Regions from separate parts of the Methylobacterium sp. Leaf399 genome, predicted to be linked through region 1. Evidence: predicted binding sites of a transcription regulator. Region 1 holds the regulator's gene; each other region holds the start of a gene.
The links. The regulator PhoB, encoded in region 1, activates phosphate uptake and scavenging genes when phosphate is short. The targets are predictions, from matches to a motif close to TGTCATNNANCTGTCAT.

Region 1 (5,293 bases):
TCGCCCTGATCATCGGCGTGCCGCTCTCGCTGGGGATCGCGATCTACCTCACCCAGCTCTGCCCCGGCTGGGCGCGCAAGCCCGTCTCGATGACCATCGAGCTCCTGGCCTCGGTGCCGAGCATCATCTACGGCATGTGGGGGCTCTTCATCTTCGCTCCGCTGTTCGCGCAGTTCGTGCAGATTCCCGTGTCGAACGTGGTCGAGGGCATGCCGATCGTCGGCACCCTGTTCTACGCCCGCGTCCCCTCCGGCGTCGGCATCCTCACCGCGGGCATCATCCTGGCCATCATGATCGTGCCGTTCGTGGCCTCGATCACCCGCGACATGCTCGACCAGATCCCCACGGTCCTGCGCGAGAGCGCCTACGGCATCGGCTGCACCACCTGGGAGGTGGTCCGGCACGTGCTGGTGCCGCAGGCCTCGGTCTCGATCATCGGCGCGATCATGCTCGGCCTCGGCCGCGCGCTCGGCGAGACCATGGCGGTGACCTTCGTCATCGGCAACGCCAACCGGCTGTCGGCCTCGATCTTCGATCCGGGCTCGACCATCGCCTCGCGCATCGCCAACGAGTTCAACGAGGCCGACGGCATGCAGCTGAACGCGCTGATGGCGCTGGGCTGCATCCTCTTCGTCGTCACCTTCATCGTCCTGATCATCGCCCGCCTGCTCGTCAGGCGCGTGAAGGTCGCCTGAGAGCAGGGAAACCGCACCCATGGCCTCTGCCACTCACCCCACCGTGCCCCCGCAACGGGCGGCCGCACCGACCACCGGCAGCCGTGTCCGGTCCGGCCGGCGGATCGCCGACAAGGTCCTCATCGTGGCGAGCACCATCGCCACGGGGATCGGGATCGTCGTGCTCGGCTCGATCCTGCTCATGCTCATCGTCGAGGGGGTGAAGGGCTTCTCCCCGCTGCTGTTCACCGAGCCGACCCCCGGACCGGGCTCCGAGGGCGGCGGCATCGCCAACGCCATCCTCGGCAGCCTCGTGCTGACCCTGATCGGCATCGTCATCGCCACGCCGATTGGCGTGCTCGCGGGAACCTACCTGGCGGAGTACGGCCGCAACTCGAAGCTCGCGGACATCATCCGCTTCCTGAACGACATCCTGCTCTCGGCGCCCTCGATCCTGATCGGCCTCTTCGTCTACACGCTGATGGTCAAGCCGATGGGCAGCTACTCGGGCTGGGCCGGCGGCGTGGCACTCGCCATCATCGCCACCCCGGTCATCGTGCGCACCACCGAGGACATGCTGCGCCTCGTCCCCTCCACCCTGCGCGAGGCGGGCGCGGCGCTGGGCGCTCCGCCCTCCATCGTGATCAAGGCGATCACCTGGCGCGCGGCGAGCGCGGGCATCGTCACCGGCATCATCCTGGCCCTGGCCCGGATCGCGGGCGAGACGGCACCGCTGCTGTTCACGGCGCTGAACAACAACAGCTGGTTTTCGGCCAACCTGATGGGCGGCATCCCCAACCTTCCGGTGATGATCTACCAGTTCGCGCTGTCTCCCTATCCGAACTGGCAGCAGCTGGCCTGGGCCGGGGCGCTCCTCATCACCGTCACGATCCTCGCCCTGTCGATCGTGGCCCGCTTCGTCATCAAGAGCGATCGCGCGCGCTGACAGCGCGCCGATCCGGTCCCTTCCTCTTCCGTCTCGACAAGGACGAACCCACGATGAGCGCCGAGCCCGCGATCCAAGCCGCCCAACTGACCGGGCGCCACAAGGCGGACGAGAACGCCCCGATCCGCATCGCCGTGAAGGATCTCAACTTCTATTACGGCAACTTCCACGGCCTGAAGTCGGTCAACCTCAACTTCCACGACCGGCAGGTGACGGCGCTGATCGGCCCGTCGGGCTGCGGCAAGTCGACGTTGCTGCGCACCTTCAACCGGATCTACAGCCTCTATCCCGAGCAGCGGGCCGAGGGCGAGATCATGCTCGACGGTCGCAACATCCTCGACCCGAAGATCGACCTCAACGAGCTGCGCTCGAAGATCGGCATGGTGTTCCAGAAACCGACGCCGTTCCCGATGTCGATCTACGACAACGTCGCCTTCGGCCTTCGCCTGTACGAGCGCTTGTCCAAGGCCGATCTCGACATCCGCGTCGAGGAATCCCTGCGCAAGGCGGCCCTGTGGGACGAGGCCAAGGACAAGCTCAAGCAGTCCGGCATGGGCCTCTCCGGCGGCCAGCAGCAGCGCCTGTGCATCGCCCGCACCGTCGCCCAGCGCCCGGAGGTGATCCTGTTCGACGAGCCGACCTCGGCGCTGGACCCGATCTCGACGGGACGCATCGAGGAGCTGATCGAGCAGCTGCGCTCCGAGTTCACGATCGTCATCGTGACGCACAACATGCAGCAGGCCGCCCGCATCTCGCAGTTCACGGCGTTCATGTACCTCGGCGAACTCGTGGAATTCGGGCCCACCACCCGGATCTTCATGAACCCCGAGAAACGCCAGACCCAGGACTACATCACCGGCCGCTTCGGCTGAGGCCGTTCGACTGGCGGACGGTCCCCTTCAGACATCGCATCGGGCCCGACCTCGTCCGCTGCGAAATACCCTCCCGACCGATCCCGTTCGCCGTTCCCCGCCGGGGCGCCGACCCGAGGAGTGCGATCATGCCCGACCATATCGTCAGTTCCTACGACACCGACCTCGAGGACCTGCGCCGCGCGATCTCCGAGATGGGCGGCATCGCCGAGAAGATGATGAACGAGGCGGGCCACGCCCTCGTGCGGCGCGACGCCACCCTGGCCCAGACGGTCATCGCGGCAGACCAGCGCCTCGACGTACTGCAGCGCGAGATCGAGGAGCGGGCGATCCTGCTCATTGCGCGGCGCCAGCCGATGGCCATCGACCTGCGCGAAACCATCTCGGCGATCCGCGTGTCGAGCGATCTCGAGCGGATCGGCGATCTGGCCAAGAACGTCGCCAAGCGCGTCATCGCCATCGCCGGCGAGATCCAGTCGCAGAAGGTGGTCGTGGGCATGCAGCACATGGGCGACCTCGTCCAAGAGCAGCTCAAGGACGTGCTGGACGCCTATTCCAGCCGCGACATCAAGGCGGCGCACGACGTCTGGGAGCGGGACGGCGCCATCGACGCCCTCTACAATTCGCTGTTCCGCGAGCTCTTGACCTACATGATGGAAGACCCGCGCAACATCTCGTTCTGCACGCACCTGTTGTTCTGCGCCAAGAACATCGAGCGGATCGGCGACCACACTACCAACATCGCCGAGACGATCCATTACCTCGTCACCGGTGAGAACCTTCCCACCGATCGCCCGAAGAACGACGCGTCGAACTACGCCATGGTGGAGCCGCCGACCGGCGCCTGAAGCCCCCGGCAGGGACATCCCAGACAAAGCCCATGAGTACGCGTATCCTGATCGTCGAGGACGAGGAGGCCCTTACCCTCCTCCTCCGCTACAACCTCGAGGCGGAGGGGTTCACCGTCGACGCGGCCGCCCGCGGCGACGAGGCGGACCTGCGCCTGCAGGAACAGCTTCCCGACCTGGTGCTGCTCGACTGGATGCTGCCCGGCCTGTCGGGGATCGAGCTCTGCCGCCGCATCCGTGCGCGCCGCGAGAGCGAGACCCTGCCCGTCATCATGCTCACGGCCCGCGGCGAGGAGGGCGACCGGATCCGCGGTCTCGGCACGGGGGCGGACGATTATATTGTCAAGCCGTTCTCGGTGCCCGAACTGCTGGCGCGGGTGCGGGCGCTGCTGCGGCGCGCCAAGCCGGCGCATGTGGCGAGCCTGCTCATCGCCGGCGACATCGAGCTCGACCGGGTCAGCCACCGCATCCGCCGTCAGGGCCGCGAGATCCACCTCGGGCCCACCGAGTTCAAGCTGCTCGAATTCCTGATGCAGAGCCCCGGCCGGGTGTTCTCGCGCGAACAGCTCCTGGACGGCGTCTGGGGTCACGACGTCTACATCGACGAGCGCACCGTCGACGTCCACGTCGGCCGCCTGCGCAAGGCCATCAACCGCACGACCCAGTCCGATCCCATCCGCACCGTTCGCGGCTCAGGCTATTCGTTCGACGAGACCTTCGCCGTCGACGCGTGAGGCCGCCACGCGCGGTATCGCCGTCCCGACCGCGACATCCGCCGCCCGGCCGCGAGCCGGCCGTGAGGGATCAGCGGAATCCGCCGGCCCGGCGGTCGCGTTTGCGCTCGGTCGCCGGCTGATAGGCGATCTCGGCGTGATGGGTGCAATAGGGCAGGCCGGTGATCGCCCGGTCGCCGCAATAGTAGAAGTCCGTCGAGGTCGGGTCCCCCATCGGCCAGCGGCACATCGCTTCCCGCAGGTCCATGATCGTCACCCGCCGCGAGACCGCCAGGGTGACGGGATCGGCGGGCAGCGCGACGTCGAGTGTGGCGGCAGCGACGACCGCCTCGACGACGATCGGTTCCACCGGCGGCGGGAGCGTCGCCTCCTCGACGATGATCTCGACCTCCGCCTCGCGGGTCGCCTTCTTGCGCCCCGCGATCGCGGTGTCGGCGCTCTTCACGCGTCCCGAAAGCCCCAGGCGGTGGACCTTCCCGATCACGGCGTTGCGGGTCACGCCGGTCAGTTGCGTCGCGATCTGGCTCGCGCTCAGACCCTCTTCCCAGAGGCGGCGCAACAGCGCGACGCGTTCATCCGTCCAGCCCGGGACTGTGTCCATCATCGCCCCCTCAGACATTCGATCATCGCCCCGTCACGACGCAACACCCGCACCCGCCATCTTCGTAACGACCCAGTCGAAAAGGCCATTTCACGATGTCGTCATGACACGGTGTATTGAAAAGAACCGCACGCCTTCCACGGGAACGCTGGTTTCGCCGACGGCAAACCCATCACGACGCGCGCTCTGGTCGTCGTCGAACCGTCGTGTATTGGCCGTCGCGCCGGATGCATCGCCAATCAGCGCGACCGTACAGGAGGCGTCGAGCCGTATGCAAGGGAGACCATGCACGCCCTGCGGCTTTCCACTGCCAATGGGTTCCCGCCACTGCCGATGGGCCCCTGCCATTGCCGATGGCGCCTCACCATCGCCGAGGGGTCTCCACGGCACGTCGCGGTCCGACCACTCCGAGCCCGCATTGTCGCCTAAGCCGGCGTGACTATGTGTGGGCGGTGCGACCGGACGGGTTTTGGTCGGCTCGCGTTCGAACAGGGAGACACCATGCGGTCGTCACGGCGGTTGGGAGGAATGGCGGCGGGCCTCGTCGTGGCGGCGGGGGCTGCGCAGGCGGCGGAGCCGATCCGCCTCGCCGGGCACCGCGCGGTGTACGAACTATCC
Region 2 (5,293 bases), on a different contig from region 1:
CCGCGATGCACACGACGATGAAGGCCAGCAGCGTTCCGATGCTCACGAGTTCGCCGAGCAGGTCGATGGGGGTGAACCCGGCCACGCACGCCGTCGACACCCCGACGACGGCCTGTCCGAGGGCGGGGGTGCGCCGGCGCGGGTGGACCCGCGCGAACAGGGGCGGCAGCGCACCGTCCCGGGCCATGGCGTAGAGGATGCGCGATTGCCCGAACAGGGCGGTGAGGGCCGAGGTCGTCAGCCCGAGGATCGCGCCGACCTTGATGACGAGGGAGAGGCCGGCGATCCCGATGGCGTCGGTGGCCTTGGCCATGGGGTCGGCGACGTCGAGGGCGGCGTAGGGCACGAGGCCGGTGAGCACCGCCGCCACCGCGACGTAGAGGAGCGTGCTGATGGCGACGGCACCCAGGAGCCCGATCGGCGCGTCCCGCTGCGGGTTCCGGGTCTCGGCGGCGGCGGTCGAGACCGTCTCGAAGCCGACGAAGGCGAAGAACACGACACCGGCCCCCCGCAGGACCCCGCTCCATCCGAACTCACCGAAGCCGCCGCTGCTTTCGGGGATATAGGGCGACCACAGGGTGGGATTCACATGCCACGCTCCGATGGCGACGAAGGCGAGGATGATGGCGACCTTCACCACCACCATCCCTGCGTTGACCCGGCTCGACCCGCGGCTGCCGCCCATCAGCAGCACCGTCAGGGCGAGCACCACCAGGACGGCGGGCAGGTTCACGACGCCGTCCGCCCCTTCCGCGCCGGCGAGTGCCGGCGGCAGGGCGAGCCCGGCATCGCGCAGGAGGCTCTGGACGTAGCCCGACCACCCCACCGCGACGGTCGCTGCGGCCATGGCGAACTCGAGCAGGAGGTCCCACCCGACGATCCAGGCGGCGAAGGGCCCCAGCGTCGCCTTCGCGTAGGAATAGGTGGAGCCCGAGGCGGGGATGGCGGCGGCGAGCTCGGCATAGCACAGGGCGACGAGGCCGCAGGCGATGCCGCCGAGCACGAACGACAGGGTGAGTGCGGGCCCGGCATGGCGCGCCGCCGCCGTGCCGGTGAGCACGAAGATGCCGGCGCCGATGGTGGCCCCGACCCCGAGGCAGACGAGGTGGAACGCGGTGAGGGTCCGGGGCAGCGGCGCTCCGCCGTCGGTCGGCTCGGTCGAAGGCGAGGGGCCGGTCATAATGGGACTGCCATGGGGTCCGACCCCTTTCGGGTCTTGGGCTCGCGGGTCTTGGGCTCGCGGGGCTTGGGCTCCCGGGGCTTGGGCTTCCGGGGCTTGGGCTCGCTGGTCTTCGGCTCGCTGGGCTTGGGCTCGCGGGGCTCGGATGCCGGCATCGGCGGATCGCTCGTCGCGAGACTCAGGGGCCCCTCCTGCGCGACACCGTTACCGTGGCTTCTCGAGCTGCCACGTCAGATGCGAACGCACCATGGGCCATTCGGGCGCCGTGACGCTGTAGACGCAGGTGTCGCGAAGGGTGCCGTCCGGCATGCGCTGGTGGTGGCGCAGGACGCCGTCGAGCTTGGCGCCGACCCGCTCGATGGCGCGGCGGCTCGCCAGGTTCATGACGTGCGTCCGGAACTCGACGGCGAGGCACCCCAGGCCGTCGAACGTGTGCGCCAGCAGCAGGAGCTTGGCCTCGGTGTTGAGCAGGGTGCGCTGAACGCGGGCGGCGTACCACGTCGAGCCGATTTCCGCGCGCGGCCCCGCGGCGTCGATGTTCATGAAGGTCGTCATGCCGACCGGTCGGCCGCCGGGGCCGTCCAGGACGGTGAAGGGGAGCATGGAACCCGCTGCCCGAAGGCCGAGCCGACGGTCGATCTCGGCCGCCATCGCCTCCGGCGAGGGGATGGCGGTGTACCACAACCGCCAGAGCTCGCCGTCGCGCACGGCCTCCGCGAGGGCTTGGCCATGGTCGGGCGACAAGGGGATGAGTTCGACATGCCGCCCGGACAGGGTGACGGGCTCGAATGGCATCGGCACACCTTCAAAGGCCGTTTGGATATCGGCGGACCGGCATTCGCCTGTCGTGACGCCCTGGGCAGGTGACACCTCACATCGGACCTCGGCGACCGTCAAGCCGATCGCATTCGGTCGTGGAGCCGAGGCCGGTACGGAGGCCGGCACCGGCCGGGCGGTGGCGGGATTCCGGGGCTGGCACGTTCCGGGCCAGCGGCGCGCCCTCGGCAGGTTCGCGTTGGCGAGCCAACGCTTCACCCCGCTCAGGTCATCGGTGTGTCGCAGGTCGTCGACGCGAAAACGGTGGCCGCTTTTGCGAAACCTGCTCAGTCGGCCCCGACGCAGTTGGCGTAGAAGGTGGTGGTGGCCGGCCAGTCCGAGAACACCCCGCGCACGCCGACCTGCCCATGGAGCACGTCGAGCAGGGTGAGCATGTCGCCGTCGCGGTCGATCGCGGGCCGGACCGACCGGTAGTAGGAGCCGCCGCCGGCCGCGAGCGGCCCGGACCGCTCCAGCGACCAGGCGATCAGGTCGAGCCCGGCGCGTTTCGCCTCGCGGGCGTAGGCCGAGGGGACGATCGCCCCTTCCGGCGAGAGCGTCACCAGCATCCACAGGGGCGGCGCCAGGGTCCGCACCCCCTTGGCGACGAGATCGGCCATGCTCGGGCTCCACGTTTCGGGCCTGGCGGGATCGAAGCCTGGGTCGGTCTCGTCGCGGTTGTCGAGGAGGAAGGCCTGGCGGCCGAAGGCGGGATCGGCCTCGAGCCAGAACAGCACGTCGCGCAGCCGGAAGCTCTGGGGGAACACGTCCGTGGCCGGGATCCCCGCCTGCCTGTACTCGTCGATCATCTGCCGGGCGTAGTCGTCCTCGGTGTAGGTTCCCGCGAACGGCATCGGCACCTCGGGCGCCTTCAGTTCGGGCGTGAACCGGCGGCCGAGCGATTTGACGAGGGCGATGTACTCCTTGTGCGTCATCAGGGTGGTGCCGGCGGCATGGAGATCCGTGCGCCAGCGCGGGGTCGCGTTCATGTAGCCGGCCAGCGTGGTGGCGTCGGGGTCGGCCGCGTCCATCTTCGGTTTCAGGGACTTGAATTCGGCCAGCGTCAGGTCGCTGGTGCAGCAGGTGGCCGAGGCCTTGGCGCCGGTGGCCGGATCGGCGGGGGTGAAGGCCTTCGTGCATCGGGCCGCCAGGTCCGGCCGGGCCAGGATGTCGGTGGTGGTGTGAAGGTCGCACTGGGCGTGCCGGCACACGAGCTGCCGGTCCCTCGTGAAGGTGACGTCGCACTCGATGATCCCCGCCCCCATCCGGGCCGCCGCCAGCACGCCCTCTCGGGTGTGCTCGGGGAACTGGAGCGGGGCGCCCCGGTGCGAGATCGAGAAGCTTTTGGCGGTGTAGGCCCGGTCCGTGCCGCAGGCGGCGAGCCTGTCCTTGAGGGGGCCGGGCTTCATGGTGTCGACGAGGTGGAACGGGCGCGGCCCGATCTGGGCCGCTCGGGAGCCTTGAGCCGCCGCCGGCAGCAGCAATGCCAGGAGGAGGACCGTCGCCTTCGCGAACGCACGCATCGTTGATCCCTCTTCGCCGGCATCGGCGGCTAGCGCGACGGGATGACGGGAGCATGAAGGCACGTCCGCTCCCCGGGGGACGCGTCCCGCGCCCGGGGGTGGCGTCCCGCGTGGTTTCGTGTATGACCGGCGCAGCCTCGACCCGGCAACGGGCACGGGGCCGAACCTGCTTGTGGCGCGACCCTGCTGGACGACATCCCGGCAGCGGCCCGACCCGAGCGTCGCATGGCCTCCCGTTCGCGTGGCCGCGCAACCCGACCCAACCCAACCGAAGGGGATAGCGATGTCGATCACGGCAGAGCGCAAGACCGCGCTCATCAAGGAATACGCGCAGGGCGGCAAGGACACCGGTTCGCCGGAGGTCCAGGTGGCGATCCTCACCGAGCGGATCACCAACCTCACCGGCCACTTCAAGACCCACGGCAAGGACAACCACTCCCGTCGCGGCCTCCTGAAGATGGTCTCGCAGCGCCGCTCGCTGCTCGACTACGTCAAGGGCAAGGACGAGGCCCGCTACCGCAGCCTCATCGAGCGTCTCGGCATCCGCCGCTAAGGCGGTTTTTTCCACGCGGTCCCGAGTTCGACTCAGGGCCGCGTTTTCGTAACCGCGCTGCCGGAATGGGTCCGGCCGCGCGACCCTCGGGCGACTTGGAGGCGCAAGAGCCGGGGACAGGATCGCAAGGGACTTTTCGTCATCGCGAAGAGCCCCTCGCCGTCTTGCCCCTGGCCGCGCCGGGTCCGCCCGACCGCATGATGGCAAGGAAAAACGATATGTTCGACGTTCAACGTGAAGAGCTGATCTGGGGCGACCGCAAGCTCGTCCTCGAGACCGGCAAGGTCGCCCGCCAGGCCGACGCCGCCGTGATGGCGACCTACGGCGACACCTCCGTGCTCGCCACGGTCGTCTCCGCCAAGGAGCCCAAGGCCGGCATCGACTTCCTGCCGCTCACCGTGAACTACCAGGAGCGCGCCTATGCCGCCGGCCGCATCCCCGGCGGTTACTTCAAGCGCGAAGGCCGTCCCTCCGAGAAGGAGACCCTGGTTTCCCGCCTCATCGACCGGCCGATCCGCCCCCTCTTCGTCGAGGGCTGGCGCAACGACACCCAGGTCGTCATCACCGTCCTGACCCACGACCTCGAGAACGATCCCGACGTCCTGGCGATGGTCGCGGCCTCGGCCGCCCTCACCCTGTCGGGCGTGCCCTTCACCGGCCCGATCGGCGCGGCGCGCGTCGGCTACATCGGCGGCCAGTACAAGCTCAACCCGCCCGTTCCCGAGATGGAGACCTCCTCCCTCGACCTCGTCGTGGCCGGCACCCAGGACGCCGTCCTGATGGTCGAGTCCGAGGCCAAGGAACTCGACGAGGACGTGATGCTCGGCGCCGTGATGTTCGGCCACAAGCATTTCCAGCCGGTCATCGACGCCATCATCCGGCTCGCCGAGAAGGCCGCCAAGGAGCCGCGCAACTTCACCGCCCCGGAGAACGAGGAGGTCGAGAAGGCCGTCCTGGCGATCTGCGAGACGGAACTCCGCGCCGCCTACAAGAACACCGTCAAGCAGGAGCGCTACGCCGCCGTCGACGCCGTCAAGGCGACGGTGATGGCCGCCCTCTGCCCCGCCGAGGGCGAGGCCAAGTACGCGCCCGAGAAGGTCAAGGCCGCCTTCAAGGAGGCCCAGTCCAAGGTGGTGCGCTGGAACGTGCTCGACACCGGCAGCCGCATCGACGGCCGCGACGTCCGCACCGTGCGCCCGATCGTGTCCGAGGCCGGCGTTC
Region 3 (5,293 bases), on a different contig from region 1:
GGGCGATGGCGAAGGGAACGAGGTAGTAGCAGACCCGGAACAGCAGCAGCGCGCCCAGCACCTGGTCGCGCGGCAGGCTCGACAGGGCGATGAGAATCGTCGCCTCGAACACGCCGAGGCCCCCGGGGGCGTTCGAAGCGATGCCCAGCATCGCAGCGAGTACGTAGATCGCCAGGAAGGTGGTGAAGCCGAAGTTCAGGTCCGCCGGCAGCAGGACGTAAAGGGTGGCCGCCGCCGCGCAGACGTCGCCGATGCCGACGATCATCTGGCTGAGCGACACCGACGCCCCCGGAAGCTCGAGGCGCCAGCCCTTCACCTTGACGCTGCGCCGCTTGAACGAGACCCAGGCGAGATAGCTCACCACGGCGACGAGGGCGGCCAGCCCGACCGCCTGGTTGATCCGGATGCTGGTCAGCGTGAGGGCCGCCAGCTGCCCGGCCTCGACGATCAGGCTGAGGCCGAGCACCACGCCCATCCCGAGCCAGAAGGTGAAGCCGGCGATCACCGTGAGGGCCGCGATCTTGGCCGGGCTGAGACCGCGCTCGGAGTAGATCCAGTAGCGGATCGTCCCCGCGGTCAGGAGGGGGAAACCGAGGGTGAAGCTGACGGCGTAGCTCGTGAAGGAGGCGAGCGCGGTGGTGCGGTAGGGCACCTTCAGCTGGAGCTGGCGCAGCGCCAACGCGTCGTAGCAGGTCAAAAACAGGTAGCTGATCGCCACGAACAGGAAGGCGAGGCCGAGTTGCCCCGGCGTCGCGGCCGTGAAGGCGGCATGGAGTTCCGCCCAGGTGACGGTCTGGGCGAGTTTCCAGACGACGAAGATCGAGGCTGCGAAGATCCCTATGCTGGCGGCGGTTCCGAGCCACGCATAGCGGCCTCCGAAGCGGCTGCGCGGGTTGGCCGGGGCGGCAGGGTCCGCGACGACCGGCGTTTCCACCGTCTTAGCGTCGGCAAGCGTTTTCTGCTGTCCCGCAAAGTTCATATCGTCGGCGTCCGCCTCCGCCGGGGGGCCACGCCATCTCCCCGAGGGGCGGACGAGGTCGGTCCCGAGCTTTTGCCGGACCGCGGCCCGTTCGCCCGCATTTAGGGGGTTTGCCGTCGGATGGCCAGGGTGGGCGACTTCGTCGCGACGTCGAATGCCACTAGCGGATGCGTCGATGTCGCATCCGGCCCGGTCAGATCGCCGGGTCGAATGCCGGCGCGGACACCGTGCTCCTTCCCAGGACGCGCGAGGCGATCACCGCCACCGCCATGGTCGCGGCGAAGATCGCGAAGATCACCGGATTGAACACGACGAGGGCGACGAAGCAGACGCCCGCCATGGCGAGCGCGAAGGCGGGTGCGGCCGGATAGAACGGCGCGCGATAGGGACGGGCGAGGGTCGGCTCGGAGCGGCGCAGCTTGAACAGGCTCGCCATGCTCATTCCGTACATCACGAGCGCCCCGAACACCGCCATGGTGACGATGCTGGCGGTGAGCGACTGGCCTGCGATGACGACGAGGTTGTCGCTGTAGATCGCCGCGATGCCGATGGCGCCCCCGACCAGGGTGGCGATATGGGGCGTCTGGAAGCGCGGATGCACGGTGGCCAGCACCCGCGGCAGGTACCCGGCGCGCGCGAGCGCGAAGATCTGGCGCGAGTAGCCCATGATGATGCCGTGGAAGGAGGCCACGAGGCCGAACAGGCCGAGCCAGACCAGCATGTGCAGCCAGCCGCTCGATTCGCCCACCACGCCCTTCATCGCCTGGGGAAGCGGGTCGTTGAGGTTGCTCAGGGCCTTCCAGTCGCCCGCCCCGCCCGCGAAGATCATCACCCCGAAGGCCAGCACGGTCAGGGTCAGCACCCCGGTGATGTAGGCGATGGGGATGGTGCGCTTGGGGTCCTTGGCCTCCTCGGCGGCCATGGCGACGCCTTCGATGGCGAGGAAGAACCAGATGGCGAAGGGGATCGCCGCCAGCATGCCGCCGATGGCCGGCCATCCGAACGTGCTGCTGCCGGCCCAACCGTCCACCGCGAAGTTCGACCAGGTGAAGGCGGGGGCGACGACGCCCATGAACACGAGGAGTTCGCCCACCGCCAGGATGGTCACGAACAGTTCGAAGGTCGCCGCGATCTGAACGCCGACGATGTTGAGGGTCATGAACAGGAGGTAGGCGCCGAGCGCCGCGTGCTTCGGGTCGAGACCGGGAAACTGAACGTTGAGGTAGGCGCCGATGGCCAGCGCGATGGCGGGCGGCGCGAACACGAACTCGATCAGCGTCGCAAAGCCTGCGATGCAGCCGCCGGTGGGGCCGAAGGCGCGGTAGCTGTAGGCGAACGGGCCGCCCGCCTGCGGGATCGCGGTCGTGAGTTCGGTGAAGCTGAAGATGAAGGCGACGTACATCGCCGCGATGACGGTGGTGGTGACGAGGAAGCCGAGGGTGCCGGCACTGGCCCAGCCGTAGCTCCAGCCAAAATACTCGCCGGAGATGACGAGGCCGACGGCGATGCCCCAGAGGTGAAAGGCGTTGAGGCTCTTGTCGAGGCCGGGTCCCGCGCTTGCCATTCCGTCACCCTCAATCGACCGGATCCGGTCTGCCTGAAGGTCTCGCAAGATCGCTGCCGGATCAACGGGGCGTCAGGCGGCGCTCTCGCCCGCGCGCAGGCGGCCCGGCTCCTTGGCGCGGATGTCCATGGTGTTGCCGCGCCAGACGATGGCGCTCTGCATCCAGGCGCTGGCCCAGATCGCCGGGAATACCGCATCGCGCACGAGGAAGGCGAGGATCGTCCGCGGCCGGCGATACCAGCCCGCACGGGCGGCGAGGGCGTACTCGCCGGCATACCAGGCCGCCGCCATGCCGAGGACCGCACCGGCCACCTCGGGCGTCGGCACGATGGCGACGGCGAGGGTGAACGGCAGCAGCGGCCCGGTGCCGATCTCCGGGGCGAAGAACAGCGGGAAGGTGACACGCCGCAGCCGCGCCCAGCGCTGCTGGCGCGACCAGATCTCCCCGAAGGACCGCCGCCCGAGGGGCTGCTCGAACGGCGAGGCGACGAGGTGGACCCGCTTTCCGGCCGCGCGCACGAGCTTGGTCGCCGCGGCGTCCTCGGCGATCTCGGCCGCCAGTGCCCGGATGCCGCCGTGGGCCTCCAGGAACGGCTTGTTCCACAGCATGCTCTTGCCCTGGGCGAAGCCGAGACCGACGCTCTCGCCGGCATATTGCCAGCGCGCCTGCAGGGTGTTGAGGAAGGCGCATTCGAGCTCGGCGCAGAATCCGTGCGGCCGCGCCCCCACCGGGGTCGAGCAGACGAGGCCGGTGTCCTCCCGCCAGGAGGCCTGGAGCCGCTGCAGGTAGTCCGGCGGCATCAGCACGTTGGAATCGGCCAGCACCACCCACTCGTGCCGGGCCGCCTCCCAGCCGCGCACGCAGTTGTTGAGCTTGGGGTTGTCGCTCGCCCGCTCGTCGCCGACGATGAGCCGGGACGGTACCCGCGGATGGGCCGCCATCAGGCGATGCAGCAGCGGCACGATCGGATCGTCGGCATCGGCGACGCAGAAGATCAGCTCGTAATCGGGATAGTCGAGCTTGAACCCGCGCGTCAGCATCTCCTCGCTGAAGGCCTCGATCCCGCAGACGGGCCGCACCAGGGAAACCGGCGCTCCGACCGGGAAGGTCGAACGCCCGTCGGATCGGCCGAGGCGCCGGGCCGCCATTGCCAGGCTGACGAGGTTGACGAGGGTGAGCAGCGCACACAGCGACAGGGCGACGACCATGCCGATCTCGACCTCGCCGGCCTCGACACTGCCCGTCATCGCCGTCTCCTCCTCCGGCAGGGATCGCCGGTGAGGCGCCGTACCACTGGCGAGGGGGCCTAACAGCCGGCCTGTTTCAACCGTATGACAAAGGCCGCGGCGGCGGTCGGAGGCGGGGATGGGAATGCGCGTGGCGGTCCTGGGGGCCGGGATCTCCGGCGCGGCTGCGGCGCGGGCCCTGACCCGGGCCGGCTTCACCGTCGTCGTCCTCGACAAGGGCCGCGGGGTCGGGGGACGGATGGCGACCCGGCGGGTGGCGGACAGCGACCTCTCGTTCGATCACGGCGCCCAGTTCCTGCGCGCCCGCGGTCCGGCTTTCCGGGCGCAGGTGGCGGACTGGCTGGCGCGCGGTGTCGTCGCCCCCTGGGGCGGGCACGACCGCTACGTCGGGACCCCCGCCATGACGGCGCCGGTGCGCGACCTCCTTGTCGGTCTCGACGTCCGCACCGGAGTCACGGTGACGTCGTTGGTTCGCGAACCCGCGGGCTGGCGCGTGTCGGTCGCCGAAGGCGCCGTCGCGGAAACCTTCTCGGCCGTGGCGATCGGATTTCCATCCGTCCAGACGACGCGCCTCATCGACGCAAGCGGTCTCACCCTCACCGGGCCGGAGTCGGCGGCCTACGCGCCGTGCTGGTCCCTGATGGTCGCCCTCGACGGCCCGGCACCGTTTCCCGAGGCCGATCGCCGTTTTGCCGAGGGCGCCATCGCCGCCATCGTCCGCGAGGAGTCGCGCCCCGGGCGGGCGGCGGGTACGCGCCTCCTGGTCCATGCCGGTCCCGAGTGGTCGCGCCGGCACCTGGAGGAGACCCGAGAGTCCGTGACCGGGCGGCTGCTCGACGCGCTGGCCGAGCGCCTCGGCAGGCCGCTCACGCCCACCTTTGCGAGCGCCCATCGCTGGCGCTACGCCCTCGTGGAGACCGCGATCGGCCAGGACTGCCTCTACGACCCCGCGCTGCGCCTCGGCGCTTGCGGCGACTGGTGCCTCGGGCCGCGCATCGAGGCTGCCTTCGACAGCGGATCGGCGTTGGCCGCGCGCATCGTCGCGGACCTGACGGACCCGGCGGCCTGATGCCGCCTCCCATCGTGTTCCATCCCGCCTACGAGGCGGTCCTGCCGCCCGGTCACCGTTTTCCGATGCGCAAGTACGGACGCCTCGCCGAGGTGCTGACCGCGAAGGGCCTCGTCCCGAACGGATTCGTCCGCCCGGAACCGGCCGGCCCCGACCTCCTCGCGCTGGCCCACGAGCGAGCCTATGTCGAGGCCGCCCTCGGCCTTCGCCTGCCTCCGGCCGTCGAACGGGAGATCGGATTGCCGGTGGATGCCGGCGTCGTCGCCCGTGCCTGCGCGTCGGCGGGGGGAACGCTCGCCGCCGCGCGGCTCGCGCTTGCGGGCGGGCTCGCCGGCAGCGCCGCCGGCGGCAGCCATCACGCCCGCCGCGAAAGCGGGGCGGGCTTCTGCGTGTTCAACGACGTGGCGGTGGCGGCCCGCGCCCTCCAGGCAGA

Region 2: ASG40_RS06630 (glycerophosphodiester phosphodiesterase family protein) is a predicted target of PhoB. The motif match lies at 3,562-3,578, and genes of this name have one in related genera.
Region 3: ASG40_RS08635 (ceramide glucosyltransferase) is a predicted target of PhoB. The motif match lies at 3,865-3,881, and genes of this name have one in related genera.

Annotation. Positions count from the first base shown of each region.
Region 1 covers NZ_LMQK01000035.1:76,716-82,008, reverse strand. Annotated here, with positions in the region: gene pstC (phosphate ABC transporter permease subunit PstC) at 1-695, shown strand, start outside; gene pstA (phosphate ABC transporter permease PstA) at 715-1,620, shown strand; gene pstB (phosphate ABC transporter ATP-binding protein PstB) at 1,674-2,492, shown strand; gene phoU (phosphate signaling complex protein PhoU) at 2,621-3,340, shown strand; gene phoB (phosphate regulon transcriptional regulator PhoB) at 3,373-4,074, shown strand; gene ASG40_RS19680 (GcrA family cell cycle regulator) at 4,145-4,678, opposite strand; gene ASG40_RS19675 (cell envelope integrity EipB family protein) at 5,204-5,293, shown strand, end outside.
Region 2 covers NZ_LMQK01000006.1:36,848-42,140, reverse strand. Annotated here, with positions in the region: gene ASG40_RS06640 (amino acid permease) at 1-1,180, opposite strand, end outside; gene ASG40_RS06635 (GNAT family N-acetyltransferase) at 1,385-1,975, opposite strand; gene ASG40_RS06630 (glycerophosphodiester phosphodiesterase family protein) at 2,284-3,519, opposite strand; gene rpsO (30S ribosomal protein S15) at 3,803-4,072, shown strand; gene pnp (polyribonucleotide nucleotidyltransferase) at 4,291-5,293, shown strand, end outside.
Region 3 covers NZ_LMQK01000012.1:100,701-105,993, forward strand. Annotated here, with positions in the region: gene ASG40_RS08625 (lysylphosphatidylglycerol synthase domain-containing protein) at 1-979, opposite strand, end outside; gene eat (ethanolamine permease) at 1,173-2,543, opposite strand; gene ASG40_RS08635 (ceramide glucosyltransferase) at 2,616-3,791, opposite strand; gene ASG40_RS08640 (NAD(P)/FAD-dependent oxidoreductase) at 3,916-4,860, shown strand; gene ASG40_RS08645 (histone deacetylase family protein) at 4,860-5,293, shown strand, end outside.